2 regions of the Clostridium sp. 001 genome follow, and region 2 is predicted to be linked to the other one. Evidence: a T-box and tRNA genes for the amino acid it is inferred to sense, from the RefSeq annotation. Region 2 holds a T-box; the other holds one or more tRNA genes.
What was found. The T-box of region 2 lies ahead of B5S50_RS10140 (glycine--tRNA ligase). A T-box ahead of a tRNA ligase gene usually reads a tRNA of that ligase, here a tRNA-Gly.
Positions count from the first base shown of each region.

Region 1: it encodes a tRNA-Gly, which carries the amino acid that the T-box ahead of B5S50_RS10140 (glycine--tRNA ligase) is inferred to sense. The anticodon was not compared.

Region 1 covers NZ_CP020473.1:1,478,716-1,486,548, forward strand. The annotation lists gene thrS (threonine--tRNA ligase) at 1-1,017, opposite strand, end outside; gene ytxC (putative sporulation protein YtxC) at 1,856-2,755, opposite strand; tRNA gene B5S50_RS06655 (tRNA-Val) at 3,000-3,075, shown strand; tRNA gene B5S50_RS06660 (tRNA-Phe) at 3,139-3,214, shown strand; tRNA gene B5S50_RS06665 (tRNA-Gly) at 3,227-3,301, shown strand; tRNA gene B5S50_RS06670 (tRNA-Cys) at 3,307-3,380, shown strand; gene B5S50_RS06675 (L,D-transpeptidase family protein) at 3,520-4,182, opposite strand; gene B5S50_RS06680 (pyridoxal phosphate-dependent aminotransferase) at 4,310-5,461, shown strand; gene dapB (4-hydroxy-tetrahydrodipicolinate reductase) at 5,562-6,314, opposite strand; gene dapA (4-hydroxy-tetrahydrodipicolinate synthase) at 6,453-7,334, opposite strand; gene B5S50_RS06695 (aspartate-semialdehyde dehydrogenase) at 7,391-7,833, opposite strand, start outside.
Region 2 covers NZ_CP020473.1:2,193,061-2,200,893, forward strand. The annotation lists gene murD (UDP-N-acetylmuramoyl-L-alanine--D-glutamate ligase) at 1-688, opposite strand, end outside; gene B5S50_RS10140 (glycine--tRNA ligase) at 1,138-2,529, opposite strand; T-box leader at 2,615-2,783, opposite strand; tRNA gene B5S50_RS10145 (tRNA-Asn) at 2,866-2,940, opposite strand; gene lysS (lysine--tRNA ligase) at 3,071-4,582, opposite strand; gene greA (transcription elongation factor GreA) at 4,599-5,078, opposite strand; gene B5S50_RS10160 (hypothetical protein) at 5,258-6,079, opposite strand; gene dusB (tRNA dihydrouridine synthase DusB) at 6,138-7,100, opposite strand; gene B5S50_RS10170 (type III pantothenate kinase) at 7,109-7,833, opposite strand, start outside.

The sequences.
Region 1 (7,833 bases), 710 kb from region 2:
AACAAGTATAGAACCAGGGCAGTTCATTGGCTTTATAGCATAATCTTCATCATCTATTTTTGTAAAATACATATTTTCTTTATAATGATCCCAATGTCCTGATTGATGCCACAATTCTTCATTTAATATAATAGGAGTCATTATCTCATCATATCCTGCTTTGTGGTGAACTTGTCTCCAGTAATTTTGAAGTTCATTTCTTATGATCATTCCCTTTGGATGGAAAAATGGGAATCCAGGTCCTTCTTCATGTATGCTGAAAAGATCAAGTTCCTTTCCAAGCTTTCTATGATCTCTCTTTTTAGCCTCTTCCATCATTGTTAAATAATCTTTAAGGTCATTCTTTTTTTCAAAGGCAGTACCATATATTCTCTGGAGCATTTTGTTCTTTTCATTTCCTCTCCAATAAGCTCCTGCAATCGAAAGAAGTTTTACAACTTTAACTTTACCTGTTGATGGTACATGAGGTCCTGCACATAAATCTACAAAATCTCCCTGTTTATAAAAAGATATAACTTCATCTTCAGGCAAATCTTTTATAAGCTGAACTTTATAAGGCTCATTCTTTTCTTCCATTAATTTTATAGCTTCATCTCTTGGAAGTTCAAATCTCTCCAATTTTTCATTTTCTTTTATTATCTTATTCATCTCACCTTCAATTTTTTCAAGCAATTCCGGTGTAAATGAAAAATCAGCATCCATATCATAGTAAAATCCATCATCTATAGAAGGTCCTATAGCCAATTTCACTTCTGGATACAATCTTTTAATTGCTTGTGCAAGTATGTGAGATCCAGTATGTCTCAATATCTTTTTTCCATCTTCATCTTCAAATGTCAAAATTTCAAGTTTACAATCTTCATTAATTTCCTTGTTAAGTTCTTCTACTTTACCATTTATTTTAGCTCCTAGAGCCTTTTTACCAAGTGAAGTGCTTAATTTTGCTGCAATATCAGCTACTTTTAATCCTTTTTCTACTTCAAGTTCTTTACCATCTTTTAAGATTATCTTTATCATATTTACTCCTCCTTATATAATTAGTTTTATACTGAATTTACCTTCAAACAGTACTTGAAACTTAAAATTAAGCAATAAAAAAACTCTCCCACAAAATGGGGCGAGTATTATCACGGTTCCACCCAAATTAATAGCATTAATCTTTTATAAAACAAATAAATATACTGCAAAAAAAATGCACTACACACACTAGATGTAAATTAAAACTTTTTTCACAATTACTTATAATATTAAACTGACTGCTTTAATTAAAAAATTAAAAGCAATATGCTATTATCTTTGAATCCATAACGCAGATTAGCGGGAAATACTTACTTAATTTCAGTATGCAACTCAAAGGTGGTATTCAATAAATCTTGCCTAAAGGATATTTCAGCTTAAAATCCTTCTCTCTTAAGGTAATTGATTTACTTACTTTTCCTTTTCATGGTCTTTATCCTATTTGAGCTTATTATATTATTCTACAAGGGGTATGTCAATATAAGAATGTAAATTTTTTTATTCAATAGTTGTCCAATTCTATAGCATACGAAGACTTCTACATAAAAAATTAAATCATACTCTGAATATTAACTTTCGCATATATGAAATTTTGAGTTAATATAAAAATAATGCGAAGCAAAGCTTCGCAAGTTAAGAATTAATAATGAAAAATTAATAGTAAAGGATGATTTTTAGCTATCACAAAAAATCTTTAAATTTATATAAGTCAGTTCTTAGTAATGTTTTGCTTTAGCAAAACTAGTGGTGAAAATCTTAATTAAAGATTTTTTGTAGTGTAACGAAAAAATCCACATTAACTATTAATTCTTCATTATTAACTATTAATTAAAAATATCTACACCCTATTTAAACTATTTTTTATAGTCTTGCAGATACTGCAATTGTTACAAAATTGTACTTTATGCGTAAACACTTTTTTAATAGTATCAATAAGTTCTGTATTTTTACAATTTTCCACACAGTGAATAACTACTTTTTCAGGTGAATTAGTTATAAGTGCACTTATTAAAATATCATCAGAATGAGTATCACTACCATATCTTAATTCCGTTAAATCTCTAAAAAAATTATCTGTTATTTCTTCTCCTTTTTTATTTTTTATAATATAGCTTCCATCATTATCAATAATTATATTTACATAATCTATTTTGCTCTCTTGGATATCCACAAAATACTTTAAAAGTTTTATAAATTCATCGTATTCTTTTTCTACCATATATTTTTCAACTACTTTATCAACTATGACCTCTAAATCATTGAAAATTTCTTTTTTTCTAAAAGTTATAAAACCATCTACGTTTATTTCCTTATTTTCAGCCATACAATCTGATATTTTATCCAAGATATCGTTTTTCTTATTTATACAGTAAATGGAATTTTCATCTATAATTGTGCTTCTTCCCTTTAATACTTCCATGCTCTTTTCTCCAATTTTCTCTAAATCTTCATATTTTAAAAAGAAATACGTATCTGATAAAAAAAGCATAGCATCTTTTTCATAAAATTCATCTACCAATATATTGTAAATTATATTTGAAACACACATATTAAATATATTCATAAGTTTATTGTTAATTTCACCATCACAAAACACCTTAAGGAAGTGAGTACCTTTTTCAATATTTTCATATATTCCAATGAGCACATTCTTATTTTTAAAATATTCTTTTAAATCTCTTATTCCCTGGATTATACACTCTCTTTCTTTACTATATACCATAGTCAATAACAGCACCTCTCAACACTCCCTTCCAAAATAGTATGTGTCTAAAATAAATCTATATTCAAATTTCTATTGTCAAATATCGACAGCTAAATTCTCCAGAAATACCCAATTAATTTATCAATGAATCTTATTTAGTGGGAATATTATAGTAGGCAGCCATTAGATAAAATTATTACAAATATTTAATGCACAAGTATTGACAATATACATATACCAAGATATAATATTAACTGTTGTGACAATATTGTCGTAAGGGCGCATAGCTCAGCTGGGAGAGCATCTGCCTTACAAGCAGAGGGTCACAGGTTCGAGCCCTGTTGTGCCCACCAATTTATATACTATTACTTCTTTAGAGTGTAGTTTATAAATATTCGAGATAATGTATTGTCTTTGGCCAGATAGCTCAGTCGGTAGAGCAGAGGACTGAAAATCCTCGTGTCCCTGGTTCGATTCCTGGTCTGGCCACCAGATTTAAAATATGCGGGAGTGGCTCAGTGGTAGAGCGTCACCTTGCCAAGGTGAACGTCGCGAGTTCGAATCTCGTCTTCCGCTCCAATAATGGCGCTATAGCCAAGTGGTAAGGCAGAGGTCTGCAAAACCTTTATCTCCAGTTCAAATCTGGATGGCGCCTCCATAAAAAAGTAGTCTATTCAATGGACTGCTTTTTTTATTGTATGAAGAGTATTGTAATACAGCTAAAAGTCAATTACTTATGGTGCACAAAATATATCACAAATAATAAGCCTATGCAATAGTAGCTATTATTGTGGAAATTAGTCCATCAACATTATTCTAAGCTTTTTATAAAAATTCTTATCCACATCATGGCTTTCCGGAAGTTTATTATCCCTTCTAAATTTCATCACACATTTTTTCATACTCTCTCCATAGATACCATCCATACTTCCACAGTAGTATCCCGCATCTTTTAACATTCTCTGTATTTCATACACATCTGCTCCCCGAACTCCAGGGGTTAATATTCTCAATTCTTTTCCAAAGGGGCCATACGGACCGCCATAAACAGCTACAATCATACCATAATAAACGTAATTATATAAATCTTCTACATCGCTGTTAAGCATTCTTATACATCCATGAGAAGCCTGACCTCCTATACTATGCGGTTTATTTGTACCATGTATTCCAAATTTACCCCAGGGGACATTTAATCCTATCCATCTTGTGCCAAAGCCTCCGCTCCAAGAAGCCATACTGACAACCTTCCAAGTTCCTATAGGTGAAGGTGTTTCAGATTTACCGCTAGCCACAGGATATTTTCTTATAATTGTGTTTTTATCTTTATCAATAAGATACAGCATTTCTTCTGTAATATCTACCAGTATTCCAAGGTTTTTCTTGGATTCCTTAGCTCTAATTATCGATGCATTAGGGAAAAACAAAATTAACAATAATACAAAAGATATTTTTCTCAAAAATTACACCTCCACTTTACTAGTGTTTTATTTCATAATGAAAATATACGTATATATAAAAAGTGGAATAATTTTATGAATTAGAGTACAATTCAAATAAATAAATATATAGATTGGAAGTGAAAATTTGAATAGTATATCAAAAAATATTAGTTCTATAGAACTTTCAGGTATTAGAAAATTTTATAACAAGTTAGTTAACTACCCGGATGCCATATCTTTAACCTTAGGTCAGCCTGATTTTAATGTACCTAAAAAAATTAAGGCAGCCATGATACAGTCTATTGAAGAAAATAAAACCGGATATACCTCAAATGCTGGAATTATAGAGCTCCGAGAAGAAATATCAAAATATCTTGCAAATTTAAACATACATTATACTGCAGAAGAAACCTGCATTACCATAGGCGGAAGCGAAGCTTTAATGGATGTATTTGCAACTCTTGTAAATACAGGTGATAAAGTATTGATACCAACCCCTGCCTATCCTGCTTATGAAAGCTGTGTAAAAATTTTAGGTGGAAGTGTACTAAACTACAGTTTAAACGATGACTTTTCTATTAATTTTGACAGTTTAAAAAAAATATTAGAGAAAGAAAATCCTAAATTAATAGTTCTCTCCTATCCTTGTAATCCAACAGGTGCTATTTTGTCTAAAGAAGACAGTACTAATTTATTTAATTTACTGAAAGCAAATGATGTATTAGTGTTAAGTGACGAAATATATGCTTCATTATGCTTTGAAAAAAATTATTACTCTATTGCACAATACAAGGAAATAAAGGATAAAGTTATTTTAATAGGTGGTTTTTCCAAAATGTTCTCAATGACAGGTCTTAGAATAGGCTATGTATGTGCAAACACATACTTTATGAATGAGATAATAAAAGTGCACCAATACAATGTATCCTGTGCTCCTTCCATTTCTCAATGGGGAGCTTATGAAGGTTTAAAAAGCTGTATGGAAGATGTAAACTACATGAAGTCTAAATTTATGGAAAGAAGAGATTATGTTTTCAACAGGTTAAAATCCTTGGGATTCGAGGTAAACCTACCCAAAGGTGCTTTTTACATATTTCCATCAATAAAAAAATTTGGCATGAACAGCAATGATTTCTGTGAAAAACTTCTAAAAGAAGGTGGTGTAGCCATAGTACCAGGTTCAGCTTTTGGACCAGGTGGAGAAGCTCATGTGAGAATATCTTATGCCTACAGTATGGAAGAACTTAAATTATCTCTATCAAAAATAGAAAAATGGTTAGGCACTTTAAAAATATAAATAAACCCTCCATAGTTTTCCATTATTAATGGTCAATTGTTTAAAAACATATGTACACTTTAAAAGGGCTGACACACTAATTAGTGAACAGCCCTTTATATTATTTACCATTAATTACATTTTCCATTGAATAAAAGCCTTTTTCTCTCTTATACATAAACTCACAAGCATGAAGTGCTCCTACGGCAAAAACCTCTCTTGAAATAGCAGTATGCTTTATCTCAATAGTCTCACCCTGACCTGCAAATATAACTTCATGTTCTCCTACTATAGTTCCACCTCTTACGGCATGAATGCCTATTTCGTTGTGAACTCTCTTTCTAATTCCTTCTCTTCCGTTTACATAGTCAACCTTTTCTGGTATAGAATTCTTTATTGTATCTGCTAAAAGTAATGCTGTTCCACTTGGAGCATCCACTTTTTGATTATGATGTTTTTCTATTATCTCTATATCAAAGTTTTTATATAAAAGAGCACTTACATCTTTTAATACTTTATTTATGACATTTATACCTATAGACATATTGGCAGATCTAAAAATTGGAATAGACTTTGAGGCTTCCTGAATTTTTTTAATTTGTTCTTCACTATATCCTGTAGTACAAAATATAATTCCTATATTATGTTTCTTACCATATTGTAGAAGTGAATCCAAGGAATCCGGTCTTGAAAAGTCTAATATCACATCTCCTTCTACATTACATTCTAATATATTGGTAAACACAGGAAATTCTAATTTTTCATTTTTCTTATCTATTCCTGCAGATATGGATAAGTCCGGGAAATCCTCTACTAAATTGGTTATTACTTTTCCCATTTTACCATTACATCCACTTAGTATAATTTTAATCATTTAAACCTCTCCTCAAACTATTTAATAATCATTAATTACAAAGTCACATATTGATTAACGTGAAAGAAATAAATCTTTCACGTTAAATTAAAGAAAGTTAACTTTCGTTTTACACAATAATTTAAATAGACTTGTTTTTTATTTTAAAAGTCCATAGTTTTTAAGCTCTGATTTTAAAACATCCAAATTTTCCTTAGACATGTCACAAAGTGGAAGTCTTAAATTTCCAACATTCATATTCAAAACATTCATAGCAGTTTTTATAGGTATAGGATTTGTTTCTATGAACATAGTATTCATAAGTGTAAGGGCCTTTAATTGCATCTTTAGTGCTTCTTTTACATTGCCCTCTAAAAATAATTTACACATATCATGCATATCTTTAGGAATAATATTTGCTAGAACAGATATAACTCCAAGCCCTCCTAAAGACATTATAGGAACTGTCTGATCATCATTTCCAGAATATAAATCAATATCATCCCCACATAGAGCTTTCATTTTAGCAATTTGACTTATATTTCCACTGGCTTCTTTAACAGCTACCACATTATCCAATTTGCATAATTCTTTTAAAGTTTTAGGCTGTATATTTAATCCCGTTCTTCCAGGTACATTATATACTACAATAGGAGTTTTTATAGCTGAAGACACTGCCTTAAAATGCTCTATCAATCCCTTTTGTGTAGTTTTATTATAGTAAGGTGTGATTACAAGAACTCCATCTACTCCTATACTTTCTGCCCATTTACTCATGTTTACGGCAGATTCTGTACAATTACTGCCTGTACCTGCAATAACTGGTATTCTCTTATTAACAGTATCTACTGTAAATTTTATTGTATCTTTTCTTTCCTTTTCAGTCATAGTGGAAGCTTCACCTGTAGTCCCACAAATTATTATTGCATCTGTGCCTGATTTTATTTGCCACTCAAGCAATTCTTTTAATTTATCAAAGTCCACCCCATTATCATTAAATGGGGTAATAATAGCTACCCCTGAACCTTTAAATAAGCTCATTAAAAGCACCCCTTCTCAATTGAAATTTAATATGCTTATCATCTTAAAATGTATTGTTATTTATCCTTAACTATGCATTCTGCTATTTGAACAGCATTAGTAGCAGCGCCTTTTCTTATGTTATCTGCTACAACCCATAGATTTAATCCATTCTCTACGCTAAAGTCCCTTCTTATTCTTCCTACAAATACTTCATCTTTTCCTGCTGCCTCTATTGGCATTGGATATACTAAATTGTCCACATCATCTTTTAACACTACTCCAGTAGCATTCTTGTACAATTCAAAAATATCCTCTATTTTAAAGTCTTTTTTAAGTTCTACATTTATACTTTCACTATGAGAATAAGTTACTGGTACTCTTGCTGTAGTAGCTGTAACTCTCAAAGTATCATCATGTAATATTTTTCTTGTTTCGTTTACCATTTTCATTTCTTCTTTAGTGTATCCATTTTCCAAAAATACATCTATATGAGGAAGTATATTTCCTGCTATTGGAT
Region 2 (7,833 bases):
TATCTCTATTAAAAATGACCATATCCTGGTTTCCTTGATACTTAAATATACTTTTTTTTGCATTCACATACTCTTCCATATCCTTGTGAATATCAAGATGGTTTGGACTTATATTAGTGATCACAGCTACTTCCGGTGATACATCCATGCCCATAAGTTGAAAGCTTGAAAGTTCAAGAACCACCTTATCCTTAGGACTTATTTCCTCTATCCTAGAAAATAATGGGGTGCCTATATTTCCCCCAACCCAACTTTTATATCCCTGTTCCTTTAACATATTATATATAAGTGTAGTAGTTGTAGTTTTTCCATCACTGCCAGTTACTCCATATATCTTAGCAGGACAATATTTAATAAACTCTTCCATTTCTGAAGTTACATATGCCCCATTTTGTTTAGCTTTTACAAGTGCAGGACTATCTATTCTCATAGAAGGAGTCTTAAATATTACATCAAAATTATCTAAATGTTCGAGATAATTTTTGCCTAATACTAAACCCACTCCTCGCTTTTTTAATTTCTTGGCAACTTCACCAAGTTCCCCTTCATCTTTTTTATCAAAAGCACTTACCTGTGCACCTAGTCCCAATAAAAAATTAATTAAAGGTCTGTTACTTATTCCTATTCCAACTACTGCCGTCTTTTTATTTTTTATAAACTTTTTAAAGTTATCAAAATCTTCCTTCATTAAAAAACCTCCAAAAATAAATCTGCTAATTATAATCACGCTTATATCATAACATAATTTTCTATAAATTTGTATGAAGTAGATATATCATACTAAGATAACTCCACCCATATAGATCTTAACCAACATTTAGTTTGTTCGCCCTAATATGCTATTAAAATCTAAATTGTGAGAAAATATTTAATTTAATGACTTTATATGACTCTATTGAAAATTATTATTGTGTTATGTTATACTATGTTTGTGCCGTAAGGAAACATTAATATAATTCCCCAAGTTTTAATTAAACATATAACATATCCCCATGATTAAACCCTAATTTACCGGATCTTTTGATTCGGTAAATTTTTTTAATAAAAAAATTTAGAGGAATGCTATCCTGGATAAATAACCGCGGAATAACAAAAGGTGTCATATAAATTTTCTCAAATTTATATGACACCTTTTTACTAAAACTGTACTTTTTCTTGCATAAATGACGATAATTCTTCTATTTTTATTCTAAACTGCTCCATGGTATCCCTATCTCTTACAGTAACAGTATTGTCATCCATTGTATCAAAATCTACTGTTATACAATAAGGCGTTCCAATTTCATCTTCTCTTCTATATCTCTTACCTATACTTCCTGCATCATCGTACTCCACATTAAAATCTTTTCTTAAAATGTTGTATACTTCTAAAGCTTTTTCTGATAATTTTTTACTAAGAGGTAAGATAGCTGCTTTAAATGGAGCTATAGCAGGGTGAAAATGTAGTACTGTTCTCACATCTCCTCCTTCTAATTCTTCTTCATCATATGCATCAACTAAAAATGCAAGTACAGCTCTATCAGCTCCTACAGAAGGTTCTATGCAGTATGGTATATATTTTTCCTTAGTTATCGTATCTAAATAAGTCATATCCTTACCAGAATGCTCTTGATGCTGTTTTAAATCATAATCCGTTCTATCTGCTACACCCCAAAGCTCGCCCCATCCAAATGGAAATAAATATTCAATATCAGAAGTGGCCTTACTATAATGAGAAAGTTCTTCCTTATCATGATCTCTAAATCTTATATTTTCTTCTTTTATTCCAAGACTCAATAAGAAATTCCAGCAATACTTTTTCCAATAATCATGCCATTCTAAATCAGTTCCCGGTTTACAGAAAAATTCAAGTTCCATCTGTTCAAATTCTCTAGTTCTAAAAGTAAAGTTTCCTGGAGTTATTTCATTCCTAAAGGATTTACCTATTTGTGCTATTCCAAAAGGTATCTTTTTTCTACTTGTTCTTTGAACATTTTTAAAATTTACAAATATCCCCTGTGCAGTTTCAGGCCTCAGATATATTTCTGATTTTGAATCCTCTGTAACTCCTTGAAATGTTTTGAACATAAGATTAAATTGTCTGATATCGGTAAAATTTTTCTTTCCACAGCTAGGACAAACAATATTGTTGTCATCTATGTATTTCTTTAGTTTTTCATTGCTCCATCCATCAGCACTAGCCTTTTCTACTCCCTGTGCTGTCATATGTTCTTCTACCAATTTATCAGCTCTAAACCTAGCCTTACATTCTTTACAATCCATAAGTGGATCAGAAAAGTTTCCCACATGACCTGAAGCTACCCAAACTTCATTATTCATAAGTATGGCACAATCTATTCCTACATTATGTTCACTTTCATGAACAAACTTTTGCCACCAAACTTTCTTTACATTATTTTTTAGCTCCACTCCAACAGGTCCATAATCCCATGTATTAGCAAGACCTCCATATATATCCGACCCAGGATATACAAATCCTCTACTTTTAGCTAAAGCTACTACTTTATCCATAGTTTTTTCAAAAGACATTATTTTTTCCCCTTTCTATTTTAATTCATTACTTATTATTAAACATTAAATTTGGATTTTCAAATATAAAAAAAGAACCTGCCACATAAGGGACGAATTTTATTTCCGCGGTTCCACCCTTTTTAGCACAAGCTCATCTTTAAATACATAGTTAGCTCAAAAGTTCCTTCATAAATAAAATCCCAGTTGTTTACACCATCCACAACTTCTCTGTAGAGATTTACATTAATACTATTCTTTATCACAGCATATATTAATTTTTTCTATATAGTTTTCATTTTATCCTATTATCTTTAAATGTAAATAACAAGTCTTTAAATATTACAAAAAATGAAATGGCTCCGTGGAGAGGGCTCGAACCTCCAACCCTTCGGTTAACAGCCGAATGCTCAACCATTGAGCTACCACGGAATAACTTACATATAATATTATATCATGGGATTTTAAAAATGCAACATTTTTTTATTTTTTATGTAAAAACATTTTGAAGACCTATGGATTTTAACTGAAATTTCCTTAGGTCTTCAAACAAGTTACATACTTACTGCTGTTGATTTGGCTTCATTGTAGGAAATAATATAACATCCCTTATTGAAGTGGCATTCGTAAGGAACATTACAAGTCTATCTACCCCTATTCCCAAACCTCCAGTTGGAGGCATGCCTATCTCAAGTGCATTTAAGAAATCTTCATCCATCATATATGCCTCATCATCACCTAGTTCTCTTTCTTTTAGCTGCTGCATAAATCTTTCTCTCTGCACTATAGGATCATTTAGTTCCGAATATGCATTACATATTTCTCTTCCAAATATAAATCCTTCAAATCTTTCCGTAAATTTAGGATTTCCTCTTTTCTTTTTAGTAAGAGGTGATATTTCTACAGGATAATCCATTACAAAAGTAGGTTGAATGAATTGTTCTTCACAAAACTCTTCAAACATAGCATCCAATATATCACCCTTTGAACAATCCTTCAATTCCTTCTTTAATTCAATATGTTTTTCTTTAGCAATTTCTCTAGCTTCCTCATCATCTTTCACTTCATCAAAATCCACATTTGCAAATTTTTTAACTGCCTCTACCATAGTAATTCTATTCCATGGTGGCTTAAAGTCTATTTCTGTATCTTCATAAACTACCTTTGTAGTACCAAGGACTTTCTCACATACATAGGCTATCATATTTTCAGTAATTTCCATCATATCGTTATAATCTGCAAAAGCTTCATATAATTCAATCGATGTATATTCCGGATTGTGCCTTATATCCATACCTTCATTTCTAAAACATTTACCTATTTCATATACTTTTTCAAAACCACCAACTATAAGTCTTTTAAGATATAGTTCTGTAGCAATTCTCAAATACATATCTATATCAAGTGCATTATGATGGGTTGTAAAAGGTTTTGCTGCAGCTCCTCCAGCTATTGACGAAAGTATTGGAGTCTCCACTTCTATGTAGTCCTTGTTATCTAGGAATTCTCTTATTGACTTTATTATGGCAGTTCTCTTCAAGAAAGTATCTCTAACGTCACTGTTTATTATTAAATCCACATATCTCTGCCTATATCTCAAATCTGGATCTTTTAATCCATGCCATTTTTCTGGAAGCGGTTTGAGAGACTTAGCTACCAGTTCAAAATCTGTAATATGAATTGATATTTCTTCTGTCTTAGTTTTAAACACTCTACCAGTTACAGATAAAATATCACCAATATCATAGGATTTGTACTCTTTTAATTTCTCTTCACCTACATCGTTTATCCTTATATATAACTGTATCTTTCCATATCTATCATATAAATCGGAAAATCCAGCTTTTCCATGAACTCTTTTCGAAATAAGCCTTCCTGCTACAGTTACATCTTTACCTTCTAAAGTATCGTAGTTGTCCTTTACTTCTTTTGAAGTATGTGTCCTCTCTACTTTATATACGTCAAAGGGATCTTTTCCTGCTTCTTTAAGGTCTTCAAATTTTTGCAGCCTCTCCCTAATGAGCTCATTAGACTTTTCTTCTAGTGCATGTAATTTCTTTTCGTCTTTTGACATCAATGTTACCCTCCAATTATCTTCTTATACTGAGTATCTCATACTTACTAACTCCATCTGGAACCTGTACTTCAACTACATCCCCAGCTTTTTTACCTACAAGCCCCTTACCTACTGGAGATTCATTGGATATTTTATTGTTAATTGGATCCGCTTCTGCAGACCCTACAATCAAATATTCTACTTCTTCATTAAAATCATAATCCTTAACTTTTACAATAGATCCTATGCCTACTACTCCTGGCGGAATTTCTTCTTCATCTACTATAGTAGCATTTTTTAGCATATTTTCAAGTTGTACTATTCTTCCTTCTACAAATGCTTGTTCATTTTTAGCACTATCATACTCTGAATTTTCACTTAAATCTCCAAAAGAAAGTGCTACTTTAATTTTTTCCATAATTTCTCTTCTTTTAGCTGTTTTTAAATATTCTAATTCATCCTCAAGTTTTGTTATACCTTCATAGGTCATTACATATTTTTTTGATCCACTCATTTAACTATCCCCTTTTAACAATTTATCTAAAATTCTTATAGATAACCCTATTAGCCATCAACGTGCTCACTTTTACTCATTTTTACTCATACTAATTATTATTTAAGTAATTATAAAACAGCACTATTATAATGTCAACATTTTGAAAATTGAATTTTCATATTACAATTTCCTCTAGATTATAAAACCAGCATATCCTCATTAAATTTTATTTTATCAAGAAATATGCCATTATAGGATAAAGATTTTTCCACATTTTTTTCATTCATTTGACAAAGTATAGACCCTAAAAGTTCAAAAGATACTCCATTGTACTTACAATTCCATGGAACTTTATAACTAACATCGTTTACTATTACGCCTCTATCACTGGGTATATAACTATTATCTATATACCATACATATGCATCACTCTTTACAGTGACATTCTTAGAACTTATTACAAAGTCTGCACTTTCAAAAGAAAATTTCATATCAGATGTAATTATAGGAGTTATTCCATAATTAGCAATAATATATTGTCCAATACCCTTAGTTTTCATAATATCTTTAGAAAGTAATATTATGTCTTTAGCTTCTCTAGCTAAATAGCATATGGTATCAAATAAAATTTTCTCTGAAGCATCATAAACAACTATACAACTATGTCTTATACTTTTTTTCTTAATCCTAAGTATAACTTTCAAACTCTTTATAATACTAAAAGCCATTAGCTCCCTTTGAAATTTATTGTATAAATTATAATCTAAATATCTATATACTTTAGGGGCTAGTTCCATATCTCTTATACCTGATATCTTTTTTGCTCTTAGGATGTTACTATTATAAGACTCTATATTAATATTTGGCGGAAATTTAACATTTTTTATTTCTAATTTTAGCTCTTTTATAAAGATTTCTTCCTTCAATTTTAGCCTAAATCTATCTTTAATTTTTCCCAAAAAACTGCTGTCATTATAGAATCCAGTTTTTTGCGATGTAGTATATAAAATGGATTTCACACTTTTCTTCCTATTACATTGCTTACAGTAATATCCTATTCTCATGTTCTATTAAAAATTACAACAAAGATTTATATTCATTTAAAATTTTAAATACATTTTCACTCTTTTTTTCACAATTTATTTTATCTTTTATCTCCTTACTATTTTTTAGTCCTTTTATATACCATGCTATGTGCTTTCTCATTTCTCTTACAGTTCTATCATCACCATTGTAATATATTGCCCTTCTATAGTGTTCCATACACAAATTTATTTTTTCTGAAGGACTTGGGAATATAACAGGTTGATGATTTCTAATTTCATATATCTGTTTAAATATCCACGGATTTCCCATGGAACCTCTTCCAATCATTATTCCATCACATCCCGTATTATTAAACAGTCTTACTGCATCTTCTGCTGTAAATACGTCTCCATTTCCGATTACAGGAATGTTTACTTTTTTCTTTACTTGACTTATTATATCCCAATTTGCACTGCCATTATACATCTGTGTACTAGTTCTACCATGAACAGTCACAGCATCAGCTCCTGATTGTTCCATAACTTGGGCAAAGTCCACTACATTTATATTATCAAAATCAAATCCTATTCTCATTTTTACAGTAACTGGTTTTACAGAAGCTTTTTTCACTTCTTTTACTATTTGAGAAGCAAGAGAAGGATTTTTCATAAGTGCAGATCCTTCTCCATTTTTTACTATTTTAGGAGCAGGACACCCCATGTTTATATCTATAATGGCAATATCTTCATTATAATTAAAAAAATCACAAACTTTAGCCATTATAAGTGGATCACTTCCAAATATTTGAACACCTAAAGGCTTTTCTATAGAAGACACTTTGAGCATCTGTTTAGTTCTATCACTGTCATAGAAAAGAGCTTTGGCACTTATCATTTCTGTATAGGTAAATCCGCACTTCATCTCTATGCACAATTCTCTAAAAGCCCTATCTGTAACTCCAGCCATAGGCGCCAAAACCACATTGTCTTTCAATTCAAAATTTCCTATTTTCATTAAAGCACCTACTCTTTATTTTTGTCATAGATTATCTTAAGTCCCGTTAATGTCAATATAGAATCTATTGTATCTATAGACTTTGACTCCTCATTTATCAGTTTAGCAAGGCCACCTGTAGCTATTACAAAAGGTTCGTCTTCTCCTAAATCCATCATTTCTTTTTTCATTTTCCCAACTATATAATCCACCTGACCAATATAACCATACACTATGCCAGATTGCATACTCGCAACTGTATTTTTGCATATTACTTTTTGAGGCTTGGTTATTTCCACTCTTGGAAGCTTAGCTGCCTTTTCAACTAAAGCATCTGCAGATATTTTTATTCCCGGGCATATTACTCCCCCTAAATAATCCCCCTTTGCAGTAACTGCACAAAATGTAGTAGCTGTGCCAAAATCTATTATAATTAGAGATCTATTGTACATTTCATGAGCTGCTACAGCATTCACTATTCTATCTGCCCCTACTTCTCTTGGGTTATCATACTTCACATTTATTCCAGTTTTTACTCCAGGTCCAACTATAATTGGAACTATCCCAAAATATATCATTATCATATGCTCTAATGAGTACATTATATTTGGAACTACAGAGGATATTATAACTCCTTTTATATCTGAAGTATCCAATTTTTCGTGTAAGAAAAGTTCCATTACTTGAATTCCATATTCATCTGCTGTCCTTTTAGAATCTGTAGACAATCTACATACTGAAATAAGTTTACTTC